DNA from 3 places in the Streptomyces sp. NPDC001204 genome. Region 1 is predicted to be linked to each of the others. Evidence: riboswitches for the same ligand, from Rfam matches in the RefSeq annotation. Region 1 holds a riboswitch; each other region holds the start of a gene.
What was found. Region 1 has a riboswitch for cyclic di-AMP ahead of ACWC91_RS23045 (C40 family peptidase). Riboswitches for the same ligand answer to the same signal wherever they lie in the genome.
Positions count from the first base shown of each region.

Region 1 (7,415 bases):
GTCCTGCCGGAGTTCACCGAGATCACCAGCGTCGGCCGGCGCTCCCTTGATCCGTACGCGAAACTGCTCGAGGAGCGGATCGTCCTCCTCGGCACACCGATCGACGACACCGCGGCGAACGACGTGATCGCGCAGTTCGTCCACCTGGAGCACCGGACGCCCGAAAGGGACATCTCGCTCTGCATCAACTCCCCGGGCGGCTCGTTCAGCGCGACGCCGGCCGTCCACGACACGATGCGGTACGTGTGCTGCGACGTGGAGACGATCTGCCTGGGCCAGGCCGTCGCGTCCGCGGCGGTGCTGCTGGCCGCGGGCACCCCGGGCAAACGGTACGCACTGCCGGGCGCCCGCGTCATCCTGCGACAGCCGTCACTGCCCGAGCCGGTCGAGGGCCAGGCGTCCGACCTGGCGATCCAGGCGGACGAGCTGACACGGATGCGCGCCCGCCTGGAGGAGCTGCTCGCGCTGAGCACCGGGCGGTCCGCGCGGCAGGTGCGGACCGACCTGGCGCGGGAGCAGGTGCTGGACGCACAAGAGGCCCTGAAATATGGCCTGATTGACCGAATCATCCAGAACCGCGGGGCCACGCGCACCGCGCCGGACGCGGAGTGAGCCGCCGATGCCGCCGCCCGAGCCGCCACCCCTGCCGGCGCCGACCCGCGCCGAGGCGGAGCTGATCGACCAATACCTGGAGGCGGCCGACCTGCTGGGCCGCGTCAACCCGGGACGGCCCGGAGACACCTGCCGGGCCCTGAGGGCCGCCCAGGCGCTCGCCGGCAGGGCGGTGGAGCTGCGCGACGCCCTGGCGCTGGTGCACCGGCGGGACGAGACCGAGCTGCACACGGACGTTCTGGCCCGGGCCCTGCGGGTGCTGGACGGCGAGCGGCGCACGGCCCGTGTCACCCTTCCCCCCGACTGCGGAAGTTGACGTCGTCCACAGCCGCGGCCTTGGCGGGTGAAGGGACCCTTCTGTCTGGACACGGGGTGAAATCACCCCGAATGACCGACCGCCTTTCGGTGTAGGTTCAACTCCCTTTTCGAGACCGCCGCAGTCGCCCAACACGCCTCCCCGAATGGCGGAATGAGGTGCTCCGGTGCTGGTCCGGGGGTCGTCGCGGGCGGGGGCAGCCGTTCGATCGCGAGGGTGTCCACCCGAACGGGCGCGTGGTGAGTAACAACACAAACACGCGGTTCCATTGGGATTTTCGGACATCCGTAGGTGAAGATCCCTGTCTGACGACAAGCCCCCGCCACAACGGCGGGGCGGTCCGGGCGGACGCCGAGTCCTGCCGCCGCCAGGATGACCGGTCGACAGAAGTGGATCGGCAGGAGTGGAGGACCCAAGCACGACGGGTCGCCGGAACGGTCACGCCATGGCCGGTCCGAGCAGCCCTTGGGGTGAAGCCGCGACAACGCGGCCGGGCAACTTCGCCAGCCCGAATCCGACAGGTCATCCTTCACAGGCGGCTGACGAAGGGTTGCGCATGACTGCGCTCAATCGTGTCCCGTCGCTGATGGCCCGGGCCGGCACGGCCTCGGCCCTGACCCTGGCCGCCGTGGGCGGCTCGATCGTGGTCCCGGGTGTGGCCTCCGAGGCCTCGGCCGTGACGACCGCGAACACGGCACTGCGGATCGCGGCGTCCAAGCAGGGGTCGCCCTACCAGTGGGGCGCCACGGGGCCGCGGAGGTTCGACTGCTCCGGGCTCACGCTGTACTCGTTCAAGAGGGCGGGCAAGAAGCTCCCCCGCACGGCCGCACAGCAGTACAACAACAGCCGGCACATCTCCGCGAGCAGCCGCCGAGCCGGGGACCTGGTGTTCTTCCACTCGGGCTCGCACGTCTACCACGTGGGCATCTACGCCGGGAAGGGCAAGATCTGGCACGCTCCGAAGACCGGGGACGTGGTGAAGCTCCAGAAGATCTGGACGAAGAGCGTCTGGTACGGCCGGGTCAGCTGACCCGGCCGCAGTGCGGTGCCGTGCGGTGGCGGAGCTTCGACGTCGTCACCGCACGTTCCTACGGTTCCTGACCCGCGGCAGTCACCGGGCGGGCGGGAACCGTCCACGGAAGTTCGATGCAGACCGTCTTGCCGCCCTCCCGCGTCGGCCGCACGGTCAGTCTGCCGCCGCACTCGGCGGTGAGCCACCGGATGATCACCATGCCCCGGCCGTTGTCCTGCTGGACGGCGGCCGGCAGGCGTTTCGGGAACCGGGGGTGGCTGTCGGTGACCCCGATGCGCAGTCGTTCGTCACGCACGAGGACGAGGTCCACCGTGAAGGTGGGTGACTGCCCCAAAGTGTGCTGTACGGCGTTGGTGGCGAGTTCGGACACGATGAGCCGGACCGTCTCGGCGGTGTCCGCGGACGGCGGCAGGCCCCACTCCGCGAGCGTGCCGGCCACATAGGCACGGGCCGCGCAGACCGAGGCGGGATCGCTCGGCAGAGTGACGGATGCTTCCAGATGGTCTGCCATGGCGATGTCGTCCCTTTCCCACGGGGCCGGAGTCCGACACTTGGCGGATGGTTCGAGTACGGTCCCGCACTGGTGCTTCGCCGTCAGACTGCCATCACCTCTCCGGTCTCGGTGGCGATCCACCGAGATATGCATATATCTGTCGCTCGATGCGGTGAACTCTGCGACGGCAGACCGTATCCGGAGCGGGTCGCGTGGAGCGTTCAGAGGGAGCGAGGGAGTAGCCCATGCAGCACGGTCCCGAGGTGCGCCGCCGGAAGCTGGGCGCCGAACTGCGCGCGCTGCGCACCGGCGCGGGTCTCACCAGCGGTGAGGCGGCCCGCCTGGTCGGCTGGCACCAGTCGAAGGTCAGCCGGATCGAGACCGGCACCAGCGGGGTGAAACCGGCCGACGTGCGCTCGCTCCTGGACGCGTACGCGGTCCACGACGCCCAGCTGCGCGAGCTGCTCCTGGTGCTCGCGGGGCTGGACGACGGCGGCGACCGGCACCACTGGTGGCACGCCTATCGCGGAGTGCTGCCGCCGACCTACCGGGACTTCATCAGCCTGGAGTCGCAGGCGAGCGGGATGCGCACCCTGGAGACCTCGGTCGTCCCCGGACTGCTCCAGACACCCGAGTACGCCCGCGCGGTCACCCGGGCCGCCGTGGACGGGCTGGACGAGGACCGGCTGGACGCGCTGGTGGAGGTGCGGCTGGCCCGCCAGGACGTGCTGCGCTCGCGACCGCCGCTGGAGCTGGACGCGGTGCTGGACGAGGCGGTGCTGCGCAGGGAGGTGGGCGGGCCCGAGGTCATGAGGCGGCAGCTGGAGCGGCTGACGGAGGCGGCCCGGCTGCCCCAAGTACGGCTCCAGGTGTTGCCGTTCGCCGCCGGCGCGCACATCGGGATCACCGGCCCTTTCGTTATCTTCTCGTTTTCGAACGCTTCCGATCTGAACGTGGTGGTTCTCGACCACTTGACGAGTAGCCTCCACCTCGAGCGGAAAGAAGACCTAGAGGCCTACGCCGAGGCCTTCGACACCCTGCGGATCCACGCCCTCTCTCCCGAGGACTCGTTGGACTTCATCGCCGGGATACGCCAGACCCCCTGACGGCGCACAACCGCGTACCGCGTAAGGAGGCCCCATGTCCACTCCGCCTCGGCACGTACCTTCCAGTACCGATCTGCACGGCGTGCACTGGCTGCGCAGCAGCTACAGCACGGGAGCCAACAACTGCGTCGAGACGGCCCGGCCCGCCACGGGACCGTGGGCCGGGCTGCTCGCCGTGCGCGACTCCAAGACCCCGGCCGGGCCCGCGCTGCTCTTCTCCCCCGCGAGCTGGGCAGTCTTCACGGCCGCGGCACACCGCACCTGACGGACAATCCAGTCATATCCACACCCGGTGGCGCCCGGCCGTGTCACGCCGACTCATGGTCGTGTTCCACCGATCACCCCTACAGCGTGTTCGATCTGCGCCCCGGAGAGGTCCGCGCGGGCGGTCAGCCGCAGCCGTGAGATGCCGTCGGGCACGGAAGGAGGACGGAAGCAGCCCACGGCCAGCCCGGCCGCCCGGCAGTCGGCCGCCCATCGCACGGCCCGCTCCGGGGACGGAGCGCGCACCGAGACCACCGCGGCGTCCGGACGTACCGCCTCCAGGCCCGCGGCGGTCAGGCGTGCGTGGAGTTCGGCCGCCACCGCACGCGCGCGTGCCGCCCGCTCCGGCTCGCGGCGCAGCAGTCGCAGCGCCACGAGGGCGGCACCCGCGGCCGCGGGCGCGAGACCGGTGTCGAAGATGAACGTCCGGGCCGCGTTGACCAGGTGGTCGATCACCCGCGCGGGCCCGAGGACGACTCCGCCCTGACTGCCGAGCGACTTCGACAGCGTGGCCGTGACGACCACGTCGTCGGCGCCCGCCAGCCCGGCCGCGTGCGCGGCGCCGCGGCCGCCCTCGCCCAGGACGCCCAGCCCGTGGGCGTCGTCGACGACGAGACCGGCGCCGTGCTCCCGGCAGACCGCGGCGAACTCCGCCAGCGGGGCCGCGTCACCGTCGACCGAGAACACCGTGTCCGACACGAGCACGGCCGGGCCCTCGTGCGTTCCGAGGGCCTTGCGCACGGCGTCCGGGTCGGCGTGCGCGACGACCTGTGTCGTGCCCCGGGCCAGCCGGCAGCCGTCGATGAGCGAGGCGTGGTTGCCCGCGTCGGAGACGACGAGCGAGCCGTGCGGCGCGAGCGCGGTGACCGCGGCCAGGTTCGCTGCGTATCCGGAGGAGAAGACCAGCGCAGCCTCGAAGCCGCAGAATCCGGCCAGTTCGCGCTCCAGTTCGGCATGGAGTTCGGTGGTGCCGGTGACCAGCCGGGAGCCGGTGGAGCCGCCGCCCCAGGTACGCGCCGCGGCCGCGGCCCCCTCGGTCACCTCCGGATGGCGGGCCAGCCCCAGGTAGTCGTTGCCCGCGAGGTCGAGCAGCGGTGAGTCGGCGGGGCGGGGCCGCAGGGTCCGTACGAGTCCGGCCCGGCGGCGTGCGTCCACCTGCTCCTCGATCCAGCCGAACGCCATGGGTCCTCCGGGGCTTTTGTAGGCAGTGGACAGACCCTAGCGGCAGGGCCGGCCGCCCATGATGTGGCAATACCCACATGTCGATGCGCCCGTCGTTGTGCGGAGTCTCCTTGGCCGCGGACCGGGCCGTAGGACAGGATCAGCTCTCATGAACCTGCTGAACACGCTGGTGGACAAGGGGCTTCGGCGCGAGTCGCCGACCCGCGAGGAAGCTCTGGCCGTACTGGCCACCTCCGACGACGACCTGCTCGACGTGGTGGCCGCGGCAGGGAAGGTGCGCCGCCACTGGTTCGGCCGGCGGGTGAAACTCAACTATCTCGTCAACCTCAAGTCGGGCCTGTGCCCCGAGGACTGCTCCTACTGCTCCCAGCGCCTCGGCTCGAAGGCGGACATCCTCAAGTACACCTGGCTCAAGCCCGACGACGCCTCCAGGGCCGCCGCGGCGGGGCTGGCGGGCGGCGCGAAGCGGGTCTGCCTGGTGGCCAGCGGGCGCGGTCCGACCGACCGCGACGTGGACCGGGTCTCCGACACCATCAAGGCGATCAAGGAGCAGAACGAGGGCGTCGAGGTGTGCGCCTGCCTCGGTCTGCTCTCCGACGGCCAGGCCGAACGGCTGCGCGAGGCCGGGGCCGACGCCTACAACCACAACCTCAACACCTCCGAGGCGACGTACGGCGACATCACGACCACCCACACCTACGCCGACCGGGTGGACACGGTGCACAAGGCGCACGCGGCCGGGCTGTCCGCCTGCTCCGGGCTCATCGCCGGGATGGGCGAGAGCGACGAGGACCTGGTCGACGTGGTCTTCTCGCTGCGCGAGCTGGACCCGGACTCCGTCCCGGTGAACTTCCTGATCCCGTTCGAGGGCACACCGCTCGCCAAGGAGTGGAACCTGACCCCGCAGCGCTGCCTGCGGATCCTGGCGATGGTCCGGTTCGTCTGCCCCGACGTGGAGGTACGGATCGCGGGCGGCCGCGAGGTGCACCTGCGCACCATGCAGCCCCTCGCGCTGCACCTGGCCAACTCGATCTTCCTCGGCGACTACCTGACCAGCGAGGGACAGGCGGGCAGGGCCGACCTGGAGATGATCGCGGACGCCGGGTTCGAGGTGGAGGGCGCCGACCAGGTGACGCTGCCCGGGCACCGGGTGTCGGCCGGGGGCGGGTGCGGGTCCCACGACGGCACGGGGTGCGGGTCCCACGACGGCTCGGGATGCGGATCGCACGAGGGGACCGGGTGCGGGTCGCACCAGGATGGCGGGGTCTGCGGTTCCGCCGCGGCGCCGGCGGAGGAACCGGCATCAGCACCGGCCGCGACCGCGGCCGGCAACGAGCCGCGCACGGATCTCGTCTCCGTACGCCGCCGGGGCGCCGGAACGGACCTCGCGCCCAATGCCTGAACCGCGCGCCACGCCCGGACCGGGCGTGCCCGAGCTGCTGGAGCTCGACCGGCGGCACGTGTGGCACCCGTACGGGCCCATGCCCGGCCGCCACGAACCGCTCGTCGTGGAGTCGGCGAGCGGGGTACGGCTGCGGCTCGCGGACGGCTCGGGCGAACTCGTCGACGGCATGTCGTCGTGGTGGGCGGCGATCCACGGCTACAACCACCCGGTGCTGAACGAGGCCGCGCGGGAGCAGTTGGAGCGGATGAGCCACGTGATGTTCGGCGGGCTCACGCACGAGCCCGCCGTCCGGCTCGCGAAGCTCCTTGTCGACATGTCGCCAGAGGGCCTCGAGCATGTGTTCCTCGCCGACTCCGGTTCGGTGTCGGTGGAGGTCGCGGTCAAGATGTGCCTCCAGTACTGGCGCTCGCTCGGCCGCCCGGACAAGCGGCGGCTGCTGACCTGGCGGGGCGGCTACCACGGGGACACCTGGCAGCCGATGTCCGTGTGCGACCCCGAGGGCGGGATGCACGAGCTGTGGTCCGGTGTGCTGCCGCGTCAGGTCTTCGCGGACGCGCCACCGGCCGAGTACGAGGAGGCGTACGCCGACCATCTGCGGGAGACGGTCGAACGGCACGCCGGCGAACTGGCCGCCGTGATCGTCGAACCGGTGGTGCAGGGCGCGGGCGGGATGCGCTTCCACTCCCCCGCCTATCTGCGGGTGCTGCGCGAGGTGTGCGACGCGCACGGCGTGCTCCTGGTGTTCGACGAGATCGCGACCGGGTTCGGGCGCACCGGCGCCCTGTTCGCGGCGGAGCACGCCGCCGTCACGCCGGACGTGATGTGCGTGGGCAAGGCGCTGACCGGCGGCTATCTGACGATGGCGGCGACGCTGTGCACCGCTCGGGTGGCCGAGGGGATCTCACGCGGCGAGGTGCCGGTGCTCGCGCACGGCCCGACGTTCATGGCCAACCCGCTGGCGGCGGCCGTGGCCTGCGCGTCGATCGGGCTGCTGCTCGGCCAGG
Region 1 covers NZ_JBSFJL010000017.1:53,218-60,632, forward strand. The annotation lists gene ACWC91_RS23035 (ATP-dependent Clp protease proteolytic subunit) at 1-612, shown strand, start outside; gene ACWC91_RS23040 (hypothetical protein) at 620-928, shown strand; cyclic di-AMP (ydaO/yuaA leader) riboswitch at 1,300-1,481, shown strand; gene ACWC91_RS23045 (C40 family peptidase) at 1,485-1,958, shown strand; gene ACWC91_RS23050 (ATP-binding protein) at 2,017-2,472, opposite strand; gene ACWC91_RS23055 (helix-turn-helix domain-containing protein) at 2,700-3,560, shown strand; gene ACWC91_RS23060 (DUF397 domain-containing protein) at 3,595-3,825, shown strand; gene ACWC91_RS23065 (8-amino-7-oxononanoate synthase) at 3,879-5,006, opposite strand; gene bioB (biotin synthase BioB) at 5,155-6,408, shown strand; gene ACWC91_RS23075 (adenosylmethionine--8-amino-7-oxononanoate transaminase) at 6,401-7,415, shown strand, end outside.

Region 2 (7,415 bases), on a different contig from region 1:
AAGCGGGCCTCAACGCCTCGGTCGGCGCCCTCGTACGCGCCCTGGAGGGCGAGGGCGACGTGGCCGACTGCGAGGGCAGCATCCCCTGCCCGCTCAGCTCCGACTGCCGCCTGCGCGGCGCCCTGCGGCGCGCCCAGGAGGCCTTCTACGCCGCGCTCGACCCCTTCACGGTCGCCGACATGGTCGCGGCGCCGACGGGACCGCTGCTGCTGGGGCTGCCCGCCATGCGGCCGCCCACCTGAGCGCGGGGCACGCACGGTCAGCCCGGGAAGACCCGGAAGGACCCGACCGCACCGGAAGGCCGGCCGAGACGGTGCACACCGCCTCGGCCGGCCTTCGGAGCGCATCGGCCCGATCGGTCAGGCGGCCGGCTGGGCCAGCCACAGGTCCGGGCCGAAGACCTCGTAGTGGACGTCGGCCGGGGACACGCCCTTGCCGATCAGCTGCTCGCGCACCGCCCGCATGAAGGGCAGCGGGCCGCACAGGTACGCGCGCGTGCCGGCCCGGACGTCGACGTCGCCGAGGTCGACCAGGCCGGGCCGCCCGGCGCCTGCCGCGTCGTCGTCGGCATCGACGTCGTACCGCTCGTAGAAGAAGACCGGTTGCGCGTCCGGCAGCTTGGCCGTGTACGCCTGGTGGTCGGAGCGGAGCGCGTGCGCGGCGGGGGAGCGGTCGGCGTGGACCACGGTCACCGGGGCGCTGTGGCCGGTCAGGGCGAGCTGCTCCAGCATGGCGATCATCGGGGTGACGCCGATGCCCGCGGAGGCGAGCAGCAGCGGCGCCTCGGTCTCCTCCAGGACGAGGTCGCCGTACGGGGCGGACAGCTGGAGGACGTCACCCACGCGCACGTGTGCGTGCAGGTGGTTGGAGACCTCCCCGTCGGGCGTCGTGGCGTCGCCGGCCACCCGCTTGACGGCGAACTGCCGCACCGGCGATCCGGGGGCCGCGGTCAGGCTGTACTGGCGGATCTGGCGGGCCCCGTCCGGGAGCTCGACGCCGACCGAGACGTACTGGCCGGCGCGGTAGCCGGGCACCGGGGCGTCGTCGACGGGGCGGAGCTTGAAGGTGGCCACGTCCGCGGTCTCCTCGATCCGCTCGACGACCTCCCACTCCCGCCAGCCGCGCTGCTCGCTCTGCTCGTACAGGCGCTTCTCGATGGCGATGAGGGCGTTGGCCATCAGCCAGTAGACCTCGGTCCAGGCGGCGGCGACCTCCGGGGTCACCGCCTCCCCGAGCACCTCGGCGATGGCCGCGAACAGGTGCTCGTGGACGACCGGGTACTGCTCCGGTGCCACTCCCAGGGACGCGTGCTTGTGGGCGATGCGCTGGAGCATCAGGTCGGGGCGCTGGTCCGGGTTCTCCACCAGGTGGGTGGCGAAGGCCGCGATGGAGCCGGCCAGGGCCTGCCGCTGTGTGCCGGCGGCCTGGTTGCCGCGGTTGAACAGATCGCGCAGCAGCTCGGGGTGGGCGTCGAACAGTCTGGCGTAGAAGCGCTCGGTGATCTGACCGATGGCCGCGCCGACGGCGGGGAGGGTGGCGCGAACGGTGGCTGCTGACTGCTCGGACAGCATCGTGACTCCTCGATGACTCGATCGGATGGGCTCGATCGCTCGACTGATCGAAACGGTATTGAAACTTGCATTTGAGATGCAAATTATGGAGGCGTGTCCTCGGTCACGTGGGTGAAGGTTCGGCCATTACGGATGACGGTGCGAGCGGGCAAGATGGGCGGCAGAGCGGTACGTCTGCGGTACGCGGGGCGAGCGCCCTCGCGATGGCCGGGCGACGGGCCCCGCAACACGGGCGAAACGCGGCCGTGGTGGGATGCTCAGGTGCCCGACGGTCTCCCGTGACACCGAATACAGGCGGCCTGACCAGCAAGGATGGGGAAGCGGAAGATGGACAAGCAGCAGGAGTTCGTGCTCCGGACGTTGGAGGAGCGCGACATCCGGTTCGTACGCCTGTGGTTCACGGACGTGCTCGGCTTCCTCAAGTCCGTGGCCGTCGCGCCCGCAGAGCTGGAACAGGCCTTCGACGAGGGCATCGGCTTCGACGGCTCCGCCATCGAGGGCTTCGCCCGGGTCTACGAGTCCGACATGATCGCCAAGCCCGACCCGTCCACGTTCCAGATCCTGCCCTGGCGCGCGGAGGCCCCCGGTACGGCCCGCATGTTCTGCGACATCCTCATGCCGGACGGCTCCCCCTCCTTCGCCGACCCGCGCTACGTCCTCAAGCGCGCCCTGGCCCGCACCTCCGACCTCGGCTTCACCTTCTACACCCACCCCGAGATCGAGTTCTTCCTGCTCAAGAACCGCCCGCTGGACGGCTCCCGCCCCACGCCCGCGGACAACTCCGGCTACTTCGACCACACCCCGCAGGCCATCGGCATGGACTTCCGCCGTCAGGCGATCACCATGCTGGAGTCGATGGGCATCTCGGTGGAGTTCTCCCACCACGAGGGCGCCCCGGGCCAGCAGGAGATCGACCTGCGCTACGCCGACGCCCTGTCCACCGCGGACAACATCATGACGTTCCGCCTGGTCATGAAGCAGGTCGCGCTCGAGCAGGGCCTCCAGGCCACGTTCATGCCCAAGCCCTTCTCGGAGTTCCCCGGCTCCGGCATGCACTCGCACCTGTCGCTGTTCGAAGGTGACCGGAACGCCTTCTACGAGTCCGGCGCCGAGTACCAGCTCTCGAAGGTGGGCCGCTCCTTCATCGCGGGCCTCCTCCGCCACGCCGCCGAGATCTCCGCGGTCACCAACCAGTGGGTCAACTCCTACAAGCGCATCTGGGGCGGCTCCGAGCGCACCGCGGGCGCCGGCGGCGAGGCCCCCTCGTACATCTGCTGGGGCCACAACAACCGCTCGGCCCTGGTCCGCGTCCCGATGTACAAGCCCGGCAAGACCGGCTCCGCCCGAGTGGAGGTCCGCTCCCTCGACTCCGGCGCGAACCCCTATCTCGCCTACGCCGTCCTCCTGGCCGCCGGCCTGAAGGGCATCGAGGAGGGCTACGAGCTCCCGCCGGGCGCCGAGGACGACGTCTGGGCCCTGTCCAACGCCGAACGCCGCGCGATGGGCATCGAACCGCTCCCGCAGAACCTCGGTGAGGCCCTGACCCTGATGGAGAACAGCGACCTGGTCGCCGACACCCTCGGCGAGCACGTCTTCGACTTCTTCCTCCGCAACAAGCGCGCCGAATGGCACGAGTACCGCTCGGAGGTCACGGCCTTCGAACTGAAGAAGCACCTGCCGGTGCTGTAGGCGCAGGTCAGGAAGGTTTCCCGCCCATTAGGCGGAGGGGGCCGACGGTCGCGGACCGCCGGCCCCACGCCCTCACCGCTCCTGGGCGGGCCGGCACACGCCTTACGCGGGGCGGACGACGCTGTGGATCGGCATGTAGTAGATCGACTCCTCGCGGACGTTCGCGCCCGAGTGCGGCGCGTGGATCATCATGCCGTTGCCGATGTAGATCCCGACGTGGCTGATGTCGTCGTAGAAGAAGACCAGGTCGCCGGGCTCGGCCGCGGAGACGGGGACGGTCGTGCCGGCCTGCACCTGGTCCCAGGTGGTGCGGGGCAGCGAGATCCCGGCGGACTTCCAGGACGCCTGCGTGAGCCCGGAGCAGTCGTACGACCCGGGGCCGGACGCGCCCCACACGTACGGCTTGCCGATCTGGGCCCTCGCGAAGTCGATGACCTTGGCTGCCTTGGCGGCATAGCCGGTGCTCGATCCGGCATCCGCGCTCGTGCCCGCGCCCGTGCTCGATCCGGCGCCCGCGCTCGTGTCCGCTCCCGTGCCCGTTCCGCTGCTCGCTTTCGCGTCGGAGCTCTGGGCCGCCTGCTCCTGCTCGCGCTTCTGCGCCGCCGCCTTCGCCTCCGCCGCCTGCTTGCGGGCCAGCTCCGCGGCCTTCTGCCGGGCGAGCTCCTGCTTCTTCTTCTCGATCGCCGCCAGCCGCGCCTTCTCCTCGGCGGTCAGCGTCGACAGCAGATGGCGTGCCTCGCTGAGCTTCTTCTGGACGTCGACCTTGCTGGTCCTCAGATCGTTCTGCGAGGTGGTCAGCGACTCCAGGACCTTCGTCGCCTCGGTACGCTTCCTCGTCGTCGAGAGCTGTGCGGTCCGGTAGTCGTCGACGGCCTTCTTCTGCCGCTCGGTGAGCTGGCTCATCAGATGGTCCTGGTCGAAGTACTGCTGGGGATCCTTCGCGAGCAGCAGCGTCGCGGTACCGGAGATCCCTCCCGTGCGGTACTGGGCGGCTGCGAACAAGCCGAGCTCGCGCCGCGCCTCGTTCAGCTTCGCGGTGCGCTTCGCCACGTCGTCGAGGAGGCCGTTCACGCGTTTGCGCTGCGTGGTGGTCTTCTCCTTGGCCGCGTTGTACCTCTCGGTGGCCACCCCGGCCTGGTGGTAGAGGTCGTCGACTCTCTTCTGCACCTCTTCGAGGCTGGGCTTCCGGGGCTGTGCGGGCGCGGCGTTCGCCGTCTGGGACAGCAGTGCCACGGAGGTGAGGGCCGCGGTCGTCAGACCGAGGGCCGGGGACGTGCGCAGTCCGGCGATCCGGGTGGACGTGGTCCGGGCTTTGCGGTGCGACGCCAAGGGTGGCGCCTCCTTCCGTAGACCGCCTACCGGGTTAGCTGTCGGGTTCGGGCGGGTGGTCGGAAGGGCTGCCCTACCGTCCCGTGCGCGCCGTGGGGGACGCGTGAACGGGACCGATTCACCCCAGGGATGCGTGGGTCCCCGGCTCCGGCGGCCGTGAGGCGCACCGGACTCGGCGCAGGCCACCCGTCCCGGCGTTGCTCGCCGGCGGGGTACGGGGTGCCCGCCGGGCACGCTAGCCAACGCTTGTGACTGCTGTGAAGGTTGGTGCGTGATATGTCCGCTACGTTTTCGTGACTTTCACGGTGCGCATACGGATGCCTGCACTCCGATGCTTTTCGGACTTCTGGCTGAAGGAGTACCTGTCGGTGTCGCAGGGGCCGCCCCCAGCGCGGAAGGGGTGACAGGGGGTGCGTCCGGCCTCTGACCGTGCGGAAAGCTGGACCGCCGTCAGGGCTCCGGCCCGGGAGTCCGGATAGGCTCTGGCCAGGACGGGCTTGATCCGACGGGAGGCCGGGATGACGGCGCCGGGGCGCAGGAGCAGTACCTTCACGCGGCTGCTGCGGCACGGCTTCATCCATGCCTCGGACGCCGAGCGGCTGCTGGACGGGCCGGACCTCGCGCCGCTCCGGGACGATCCGGTGCTGCTGGAGGCGCTGGGCGCCACCGCCGACCCGGATCTCGCGCTGGGCGGGCTGGTCCGGCTGCTGGAGGCGCAGCCGGGGTCCAAGGCCCGCCGCGAGCTGCTCGACACGCTGATAGCGGCCAAACCGCTGCGCGACCGGCTGCTCGGTGTGCTCGGCGCCTCCACCGCGCTCGGCGACCACCTCGCCCGGCACGCGGGCGACTGGCGGGCGCTGGTCACCTACGAGCCGCGCGACCTGCACCCGGGGGTCGAGGAGTTCGAGCACGGGCTCGCCGACGCCGCCGACCCGGTCGGGCTCCGCGTCGCCTACCGGCGCTGCCTGCTGTCCATCGCCGCCCGCGACGTGTGCGGCACCACGGATGTCGCCGAGACCGCGGCCGAGCTCGCCGACCTCGCCACCGCCACCCTGCGTGCCGCGCTCCGGCTCGCGCGGGCCGCCGCGCCCGAGGACGACGCGCTGTGCCGGCTCGCGGTGATCGCGATGGGCAAGTGCGGCGGCCACGAACTCAACTACGTCTCCGACGTCGACGTGATCTTCGTCGGTGAGGCCGAGGACGGCGCCGACGAGGTCAAGGCCCTGCGCGCCGCGACCCGGCTCGCCTCGCACATGATGCGGATCTGCTCCGAGACGACCGTGGAGGGCTCGATCTGGCCGGTCGACGCCAACCTGCGGCCCGAGGGCCGCAACGGGCCGCTGGTGCGCACGCTCAGCAGCCATGTCGCCTACTACCAGCGGTGGGCCAAGACCTGGGAGTTCCAGGCGCTGCTCAAGGCCCGCCCGGTGGCCGGCGACCTGGAACTGGGCGGGCAGTACATCGCCGCGCTCGACCCGCTGGTCTGGCAGGCCGCCGAGCGCGAGAACTTCGTCGCCGACGTGCAGAAGATGCGCCGCCGCGTGGTCGAGACCATCCCCGTGGCCGAGGTCGAGCGCGAGCTGAAGCTCGGGCCGGGCGGCCTGCGCGACGTCGAATTCGCCGTGCAGCTTCTTCAGTTGGTGCACGGGCGGACCGACCCGTCGCTGCGCAGCGGCTCCACCCTGGACGCGTTGCAGGCGCTTGCCGCCGGAGGGTACGTCGGCCGTGTGGACGCCGTGCAACTCGACGACGCCTACCGGTTCCTGCGTTCCCTGGAGCACCGCATCCAGCTGTTCCGGCTGCGGCGCACCCACCTCGTCCCCGAGGACGAGGCCGATCTGCGCCGGCTCGGACGGTCGCTCGGCCTGCGCAGCGACCCGATCACCGAGCTGACCCGCGAGTGGAAGCGGCACACCAGCGTCGTACGCCGGCTGCACGAGAAGCTGTTCTACCGTCCGTTGCTCGACGCGGTCGCCCAACTCGCCCCCGGCGAGGCCCGGTTGAGGCCGGAGGCCGCGCGTGAGCGGCTGGTCGCGCTCGGGTACGCCGACCCGGCGGCCGCGCTGCGGCATCTGGAGGCGCTGGCCTCCGGCGTCACCAGGAAGTCGGCCATCCAGCGGACCCTGCTGCCCGTGCTGCTGGGGTGGTTCGCGGACTCCGCCGATCCGGACGCCGGGCTGCTGAACTTCCGCAAGGTGTCGGACGCGCTCGGCAAGACCCCCTGGTATCTGCGGCTGCTGCGGGACGAGGGGGCCGCCGCCGAGAACCTCGCCCGGGTGCTGTCGGCCGGGCGGCTCGCGCCCGACCTGCTGATGCGCGCGCCCGAGGCCGTGGCACTGCTGGGCAACGGTGACGCGGGCGGCCTCGAACCGCGCGGCCGCGCCCAGCTGGAGCAGGAGGTCCTCGCCGCCGTGCGCCGCGCCGAGACCCCCGAGCAGGGCGTCACGGCGGCGCGCGGCGTACGCCGGCGGGAGCTGTTCCGTACCGCCGCCGCCGACATCGTCGGCTCCTACGGCACCGAGACCCGGCCCGCCGAGGCCGATCAGGGCGCGCTCGTGGACCAGGTGGGCGGCGCGGTGTCCGACCTGACCGCGGCGACGCTGGCCGGGACCCTGCGGGCGGTCGTGCGCAAGGGATGGGGGGACACCCTGCCGACCCGGTTCGCGATCATCGGCATGGGGCGCTTCGGCGGGCACGAGCTGGGCTACGGCTCGGACGCGGACGTGCTGTTCGTGCACGAGCCGTGGGAGGGCGCCGACGAGCGGGAGGCCGCCGAGGCCGCGGCCCGGGTGGTGGCCGAGACGCGGCGGCTGCTCCAGATCCCGA
Region 2 covers NZ_JBSFJL010000006.1:155,016-162,430, forward strand. The annotation lists gene ACWC91_RS11085 (RrF2 family transcriptional regulator) at 1-242, shown strand, start outside; gene ACWC91_RS11090 (globin domain-containing protein) at 360-1,571, opposite strand; gene glnA (type I glutamate--ammonia ligase) at 1,899-3,260, shown strand; gene ACWC91_RS11100 (NlpC/P60 family protein) at 3,363-4,589, opposite strand; cyclic di-AMP (ydaO/yuaA leader) riboswitch at 4,598-4,777, opposite strand; gene ACWC91_RS11105 (bifunctional [glutamine synthetase] adenylyltransferase/[glutamine synthetase]-adenylyl-L-tyrosine phosphorylase) at 5,108-7,415, shown strand, end outside.
Region 2: linked by a shared signal. The riboswitch ahead of ACWC91_RS11100 (NlpC/P60 family protein) and the one ahead of ACWC91_RS23045 (C40 family peptidase) in region 1 are both predicted to bind cyclic di-AMP.

Region 3 (7,415 bases), on a different contig from region 1:
GTGCACGCCTACTTCGACCAGAACTCGGTCCCGCTCGCGATGTTCACCGGCGTCAAGGTCCGCTCCTGGCCGCCGCACGCGGGCATGACGGCGAACGCGTACGTCGTCGACAACCCGGAACTCGCCGACCTCGCCGCGCGGTTCATCAAGCAGATCGGCTTCACCGGCATCGTCGACCTCGACCTGCGTTTCGACCGGCGCGACGGGCAGTACAAGCTCCTCGACTTCAATCCGCGCATGGGCGCGCAGTTCCGGCTCTTCGAGAGCGAGTCGGGCGTGGACGTCGTGCGTGCCATGCACCTCGACCTCACCGGGCGGCCCGTCCCGGAGGGCGAGCAGCGCGCCGGCCACCGGTACGTCGTGGAGAACATCGACCTGCCCGCCCTGCTCGCCTACCGCCGCAGCGGCTACACCACGCCGCACGCGCCGGCGAGGCCGAGCGGCACCGAGCTGGCCTGGCTCGCGGGCGACGACCCGCTGCCGTTCCTCACGATGCTCGCCCGCTTCGTGCGGCCGGGCGCCCGGCACCTCTATCAGCTGTGGCGGACCAACCGCCGCGGCGGCACGACCGGTTAGGGCGGAGCACGAGCGTGTGCGGGCGGCCCGTCCCGCCGCCCGAGCCGGCCCACGAAGTGACGTGAGCACGTCCTGGGGAGGGACTTCGTGAACCAACCGGTGGCAGTCATCGGTGCCGGGCCGTTCGGCCTGTCCACCGCCGCCCATCTGCGCGCCCGGGGCATCCCGGTCCGCGTCTTCGGCGAGCCCATGGTCGCCTGGCGCGACCACATGCCCGCCGGAATGCTGCTGAAGTCGACCCCGGCCGCCTCCGGCATCGACTGCCCGCAGCGTGGCCACACCCTCGCCGACTACTGCGCCGCGGCCGGCATCGGACCGCTGGTGACCGACGAGGACATCATCCCGGTGGAGACCTTCATCGCCTACGGCGAGTGGTTCCAGCGCAGGCTGGTGCCCGAGCTGGAGCGGGTGCGGGTGGTGTCGGTCGACCGGCGGCCGGGCGGCGGCTTCGAGCTGAAGCCGGATTCCGGGGAGCAGTTCACCGCCCGCGCGGTCGTGGTGGCGACGGGCTTGTCGGGCCTGTCCCATCTGCCGCCGGAGCTGGCCGCGGCGGTGCCGGACGGACCCACGCCCACCGGGCCGCTCTCGCACAGCTCCCAGCACCACGACCTCGGCCGGTTCGCCGGGAAGGAGCTGATCGTCGTCGGCGCCGGCCAGTCCGCGCTGGAGACGGCGGTGCTCGCGGCGGAGGCCGGGGCGCGGGTGCGGGTGGTGGCGCGGGGCCGAGGCGCGGTCGCCTTCGGCGCCCCGCCCTGGGAGCAGCCGAGGTTCCGGCCCGAGTCGCCGTTCGGCCGGGCCTGGTCGCTGTGGGCGCTGAGCTACCACCCGCAGCCCTTCCGGTACCTCCCGGCCGGGGTCCGCCACCATCTGGTCCGCCGGGTCCTCGGCCCGCTCGGCGCCTGGTGGCTGCGCGAGCGCTTCGAGCCGGCGGTGCCGGTCCACGAGGTGAGCGGCATCGTGCGCGCCGAGGTCAGGGGCGGGCGTCCGGTACTGACGGTGCGCACCCTCGCGGGCGAGAGCCGGGAACTGGAGGCGGACCACGTCATGGCGGCCACCGGCTACCGCGTCGACATCGCCGCGATGGGCTTCCTCGGCCACGAGCTGCGCACCGGACTCGCGGTCAGCCGCGGCGCCCCGAGGCTCGGCGCGGGCTACGTCTCCTCGGTACCCGGCCTCTACTTCACGGGGCTGCCGGCGGCGGCCTCGTACGGGCCGGTGATGCGGTTCGTGTGCGGCACGGAGTTCGCCTCTCCGCGGCTGGCCGCACACCTCGCGGCCAGGCACGGTTGAGGGGAACCTCGTCCGCTGGGCCGAAGCGCCCTCACAGGCAAGGGAGTTGAAGAGAGGGAGCCGGGAGCACGGTGGCCGTCGCGGTCGTCCGGCTCCGGTCGAGCCGGCGGGCCGGGGCATCCGTATTCTCTGATCATGGCCGCCCTCGCACATGCCCTCATCGCCACCGACCTGGACGGAACGCTGCTGCGCGGCGACCACACCGTGTCCGAACGGTCCCTCGCCGCGCTCGCGAGGGCGGCGGCCGCAGGTGCCCGGCACCTCGTGGTGACCGGACGGCCGGCACCGAGAGTGCGGGAACTGCTCGACGTCCTCGGCACCACGGGGCTCGCGGTGTGCGGTCAGGGCGCACAGCTCTACGACGCCGGCAGCGACCGCCTGCTGTGGTCGGTCACCCTGGACCGGGAGCAGGCCGAGACCGCCCTCGGCAAGATCGAGGCCGAGGTGGGGGAGGTGTACGCCGCGGTCGACCAGGACGGGGTCGAGGGGCTCACGCTCATCGAGCCGGGGTATCTCATGCCGCACCCGGCGCTGCCCGCCGTACGGGTCGAACGGCGCGACGACCTGTGGCGCGCGCCCATCAGCAAGGTGCTGCTGCGTCACCCGGCGCTGTCCGACGACGAGCTGGCGGAGGCGGCCCGCGGCGCGGTGGGTTCCCTCGCCACGGTCACCATGTCGGGCCCCGGGACCGTCGAACTCCAGCCGTGCGGCATCACCAAGGCGACCGGACTGGCGCTGGCCGCCGAACACCTGGGACTGGGCCGCGAGAGCGCCCTCGCCTTCGGCGACATGCCGAACGACATCCCGATGTTCCAGTGGGCCGCCCGGGGCGTCGCCATGGCCAACGCCCACCCCGAGCTCAAGGCGGTGGCCGACGAGGTCACGACGTCGAACGAGGACGACGGCATCGCCGTCGTCCTCGAACGACTGTTTGTCTAGTCGGTGCGTGCGCCGGCCGCGGTCCGGTCAGTACGCGCCGAAGACGTTGTCGATGGAGCCGTACCGCTTGGCCGCGTAGTTGCAGGCGGCGGTGATGTTGGCGACCGGGTCGTAGATGTCCCAGGACGTGCCGTTCACGTGGTAGGCCCGGAAGGTCGGGTCGATGACCTGGAGCAGACCCTTGGACGGGATGCCCTTCTTGGCGTTGGAGTCCCAGAGGTTGATGGCGCGCGGGTTGCCGGAGGACTCGCGGATGATGTTGCGGTGGATCCCGTTGTAGGAGCCCGGGATGCCCTTCTCCGCCATGACCGCCAGGGAGGCCCGGATCCAGCCGTCGAGGTTGTTCGAGTAGCCGAAGCTGGCGGCCGTCCGGACGGTGGCCGGGGTCGCCGCGGACGCGGTCGTGGCGCCGAGCAGCGGCACGGCGAGGACGGCTGCGCCCGTGCCGGTGACGGCGAGGGCGCGGACGAGGCGGGCGGTGCGGGAAGAGCTGCGCTGACCGTTTGCAGGCATGGGGGAATTCCTCTCCGTCGCCTGCGAGGTGAGCTGTCGGGTTCGGGCTGGGAGGTGCCCGGCCGCGCCTTGAAGGGCGCGGCTTCACCCCAAGCCGTTCCGGTGCGGTGTACGCGGTACGTACGACGCCCGGCCCGGCGGCTTACCTGGGTCCCCCGCTCCTGCCGTGGTTCATTCGGTCGTTGGGATTACGGGCGGCGGCAGGATTCGGCGTCCGCCCGTCGGTGCCGGGAACGTATGCGAGAGCACATGTCCCGAACAAGTGCCGGAATCACACATCGCCCTATTTGACCTTGGTCTGGGGGGTATGTGGTGCTTGATCCTTTGCATCTGCCAAGGGTCAACTCGACTGGTGTAAAGGGGATGTGAAGGAATGCGAGAGGCGGCGTGGATGGAAGGGGGTGTGTCCCAAGTCACGGCTCGGGCAGCCGAAGAGCAAATACCACTAAAGAGAATTGAAACCCCAATAGGGGTGAATCGGACTTCATGTGTGAGTGTGGATGGGCCGTGTGGCTGACACGTGATGGTGGTCACGTCGGGTGAAGTGGCCTGGCCCGTATAGGTGGGCGATATCGGTGATCGAAACGTGACCGGATACGCTGACTTGAGTGAGGGCAGCGACCTATCGACAAACCGTGTAATCCCCAGCAGACACCAGCAGACAGGAGACCCCTCGTGACCGTCGTCGGGCCATTCGGGCTGAGCGTGCGGGACCAGGCTCTCGAAGCCGATGTCCAGGCCGGATTGGCGGCTGTCGAGGAAGGGCTGCTCGAAGCCACCAAGAGCGAGGTCCCGTTCATCACGGGCGCCGCGCAGCATCTCGTCAGGGCGGGCGGGAAGCGGTTCCGGCCACTGCTCGTGATGCTCGCGTCCCAGTTCGGGGATCCGTACGCGCCGGGGATCGTGCCCTCGGCCGTGGTGGTGGAGCTGACCCATCTGGCGACGCTGTACCACGACGACGTGATGGACGAGGCCGCCGTGCGCCGCGGGGTGGACAGCGCCAACACCCGCTGGGGCAACTCGGTCGCGGTCCTGACCGGTGACTTCCTCTTCGCCCGCGCCTCGCAGATCCTCGCCGACCTCGGCCCGGAGGCCGTGCGGGTGCAGGCCGTGGCGTTCGAGCGGCTGGTCACCGGGCAGATCCTGGAGACGGCGGGTCCGCAGGACGGCCGGGACCCGGTCGACCACTACCTGGACGTGCTGGGCGGCAAGACCGGGTCGCTGGTGGCGGTGTCGTGCCGGTTCGGCGCGATGATGTCCGGCGCCGACGAGACGGTCGTGGACGTGCTGACGCAGTACGGCGAGCGGCTGGGCGTCGCCTTCCAGCTGGCGGACGACGTCCTGGACATCGCCTCCGACTCGCACGAGTCGGGCAAGACCCCCGGCACCGATCTGCGCGAGGGCATCGCCACCCTGCCGGTGCTGCGGCTGCGCGAGCGCACGGCCCGGCTGGGGCTGGCCGAGGACATCGCCCTGTGCGAGCTGCTGGACTCCGACCTGAGCGACGACGCGCGGCACGCGGAGGCGCTGGCGGCGCTGCGGGCGCACCCGGCGCTGGAGCACGCCCGCCGTGACACCGTGCGCTACGCCGAGGAGGCGCGGGCCGCGCTGGCGCCGCTGCGGGAGTGCGACGCGAAGGCCGCCCTGCTCCAGCTGTGCGACGCGGTGGTGCACCGGGCCGGCTGACGCCCGTCCGGTTCCGCGGCCTCACCGGCCGCCCCCGCCGGGCAGCCCCTTCGAGCGGCGCTCTCCACATCTACCCCTACGGGGTGGGGAGGCGTCGCCCTTTGTGTGTCATACCGCAGGCGTACACGGAGTTGGCTCCGGGGTCTGACGCTTCCGCCCCGCCGATTTGGTCAGATGGAAACCACGGACCACACCACTGCTCACCGATCTGGGTGAGAATGGCGGCTGAGGGTGACACCCCAGTGCAGAAGGACAGCCGCCGCCGAAGACGGAGGTAGGGCACACATGGCACCGAACGAATCCGAAGCCGACGACCTGCGCACGGGGCGCCGCAAGGCCGCGCGCTACGTCGTCCCGGTCACGGTGGTGGGGGTGGCGGCGGCGACCATCGGGCTCGTCCCCGCACTCGCCGCGTCCGGCGACCCCGACCTGCCGAAGATCACCGCACAGCAACTCATAGAGAAAATCGCCAAGTCGGACGTCCAGCAGCTGTCCGGCACGGTCAAGGTCAGCACCGACCTGGGTCTGCCGAACCTCGGCGGCCTGGAGAGCGGCCTGACCTCCGGCGCGGCCGGGGGTGGTGACGGTTCGTCGGCCGACCCGATGTCAAAGCTGCCCGAACTGGCCTCCGGGACGCACACCCTGCGCGTCGCCGCCGACGGCGAGGACCGGCAGAAGGTCTCGCTGATCGAGAGCGCCGCCGAGTACAGCCTCATCCACAACGGCAAGGACGTCTGGGGCTACGACAGCAAGTCGAACGAGGTCTTCCACGGCACCGCGGCCGACGGCGGCGAGAAGCACCGGGACGAGGTCCCCGCCACGCCCAAGGACTTCGCCGACGAGGCCCTGAAGGCGGTCGACGACACCACCTCGGTGAAGGTCGACGGCACCGCCCAGGTCGCCGGCCGCGACGCCTACAAGCTGGTCATCGAGCCGAAGCACGCCTCCGGCACCACGGTGGGTGCGATCAGCATCGCGGTGGACGCCAGGACCGGGCTGCCGCTGAAGTTCACGCTCACCCCGGCGAGCGGCGGCGCCGCCGTGGTGGACGCGGGCTTCACCCAGGTCAGCTTCGCCAAGCCGGCCGCCTCGACCTTCGACTTCACCCCGCCCAAGGGCGCGAAGGTCACCGAGGAGAAGGACGCCGCGAAGGAGGCCACGAAGGACGCCGAGCGGAAGGCCGGCCCGGACCGGCAGTCCCACGAGCCCGGCACGTCGCACAAGGACCCGGCCGGGAGCGGCCCGAAGGTCCTCGGCAAGGGCTGGAACTCCATCGCCGTGATCGACACCGGTAACAAGGGCGGCATCCCGTCGTCCTCCGGCAAGGGCGACCTGAGCGGATTCCTCGGCTCGCTCGGCGACCAGGTCAGCGGCAAGTTCGGCAAGGGCACGGTCTTCTCCACCCGCCTGGTCAACGCGCTGATCACGGACAACGGCAAGGTGTACGTCGGCGCCGTCACCAAGGACACGCTGGTGAAGGCGGCGAACACCGGGCAGTAAGGACGCGACGGGCACGAGGAATCGAGGGAGCCGATGGACGAGGGGGATGACAGCGTCATCCACACGCGCGGGCTCACCAAGCGCTACCGCGGCGGACAGCTCGCCGTCGACGGTCTCGACCTGACCGTCCCGGCGGGCAGCGTCTTCGGCTTCCTCGGCCCGAACGGCTCGGGCAAGACCACCACCATCCGCATGCTGATGGGGCTCATCGAGCCCACCTCCGGCACGGCGCGAGTGCTGGGGCGCCCCATGCCCCGGTCCTCGCGCACCGTGCTCCCGCAGGTCGGCGCGCTCATCGAGGGCCCGGCCCTGTACGGCTTCCTGTCCGGCCGGGACAACCTGCTGCGCCACGACGCCGCCGACCCGACCGCCGACCCCCGCACCCGGCGCGCCCGGGTCGCCGCCGCCCTGGACCGGGTGGGCCTGACGGCCGCGGCGGGCAAGAAGGCCAAGGCCTACTCCCTGGGCATGAAACAGCGCCTGGGTCTGGCCGCCGCGCTGCTCCAGCCGCGCAGACTGCTCGTCCTGGACGAGCCGACCAACGGTCTCGACCCGCAGGGCATGCGCGAGATCCGCTCCCTGGTCCGGGAGTTGGCCTCCGACGGCACGACTGTCTTCCTCTCCTCCCATCTGCTGGACGAGATCGAGCAGGTGTGCACCCACGCGGCGGTCATGGCGCAGGGGCGGCTGATCACACAGGGAGTCGTGGCGGAGCTGGCCGCGGGAGCGCGCGGCCGGCTGGTGGTGATCACACCCGACACGGGGGAGGCGGCCCGGGTGCTGAAGGAACAGGGCGTCGGCGACGTCGCCGCGGGCGAGGACCGGGTGTCCGGCGACCCACCGGAGCGCGACCTCGCCGACGTGAACGCCGCGCTGGTGACGGCGGGCGTCCGCGTACGCGGCTTCGGGGT
Region 3 covers NZ_JBSFJL010000021.1:48,568-55,982, forward strand. The annotation lists gene ACWC91_RS26220 (carboxylate--amine ligase) at 1-576, shown strand, start outside; gene ACWC91_RS26225 (FAD-dependent oxidoreductase) at 664-1,866, shown strand; gene ACWC91_RS26230 (HAD family hydrolase) at 2,002-2,805, shown strand; gene ACWC91_RS26235 (transglycosylase SLT domain-containing protein) at 2,833-3,318, opposite strand; cyclic di-AMP (ydaO/yuaA leader) riboswitch at 3,324-3,509, opposite strand; gene ACWC91_RS26240 (polyprenyl synthetase family protein) at 3,994-5,004, shown strand; gene ACWC91_RS26245 (LolA family protein) at 5,290-6,504, shown strand; gene ACWC91_RS26250 (ABC transporter ATP-binding protein) at 6,538-7,415, shown strand, end outside.
Region 3: linked by a shared signal. The riboswitch ahead of ACWC91_RS26235 (transglycosylase SLT domain-containing protein) and the one ahead of ACWC91_RS23045 (C40 family peptidase) in region 1 are both predicted to bind cyclic di-AMP.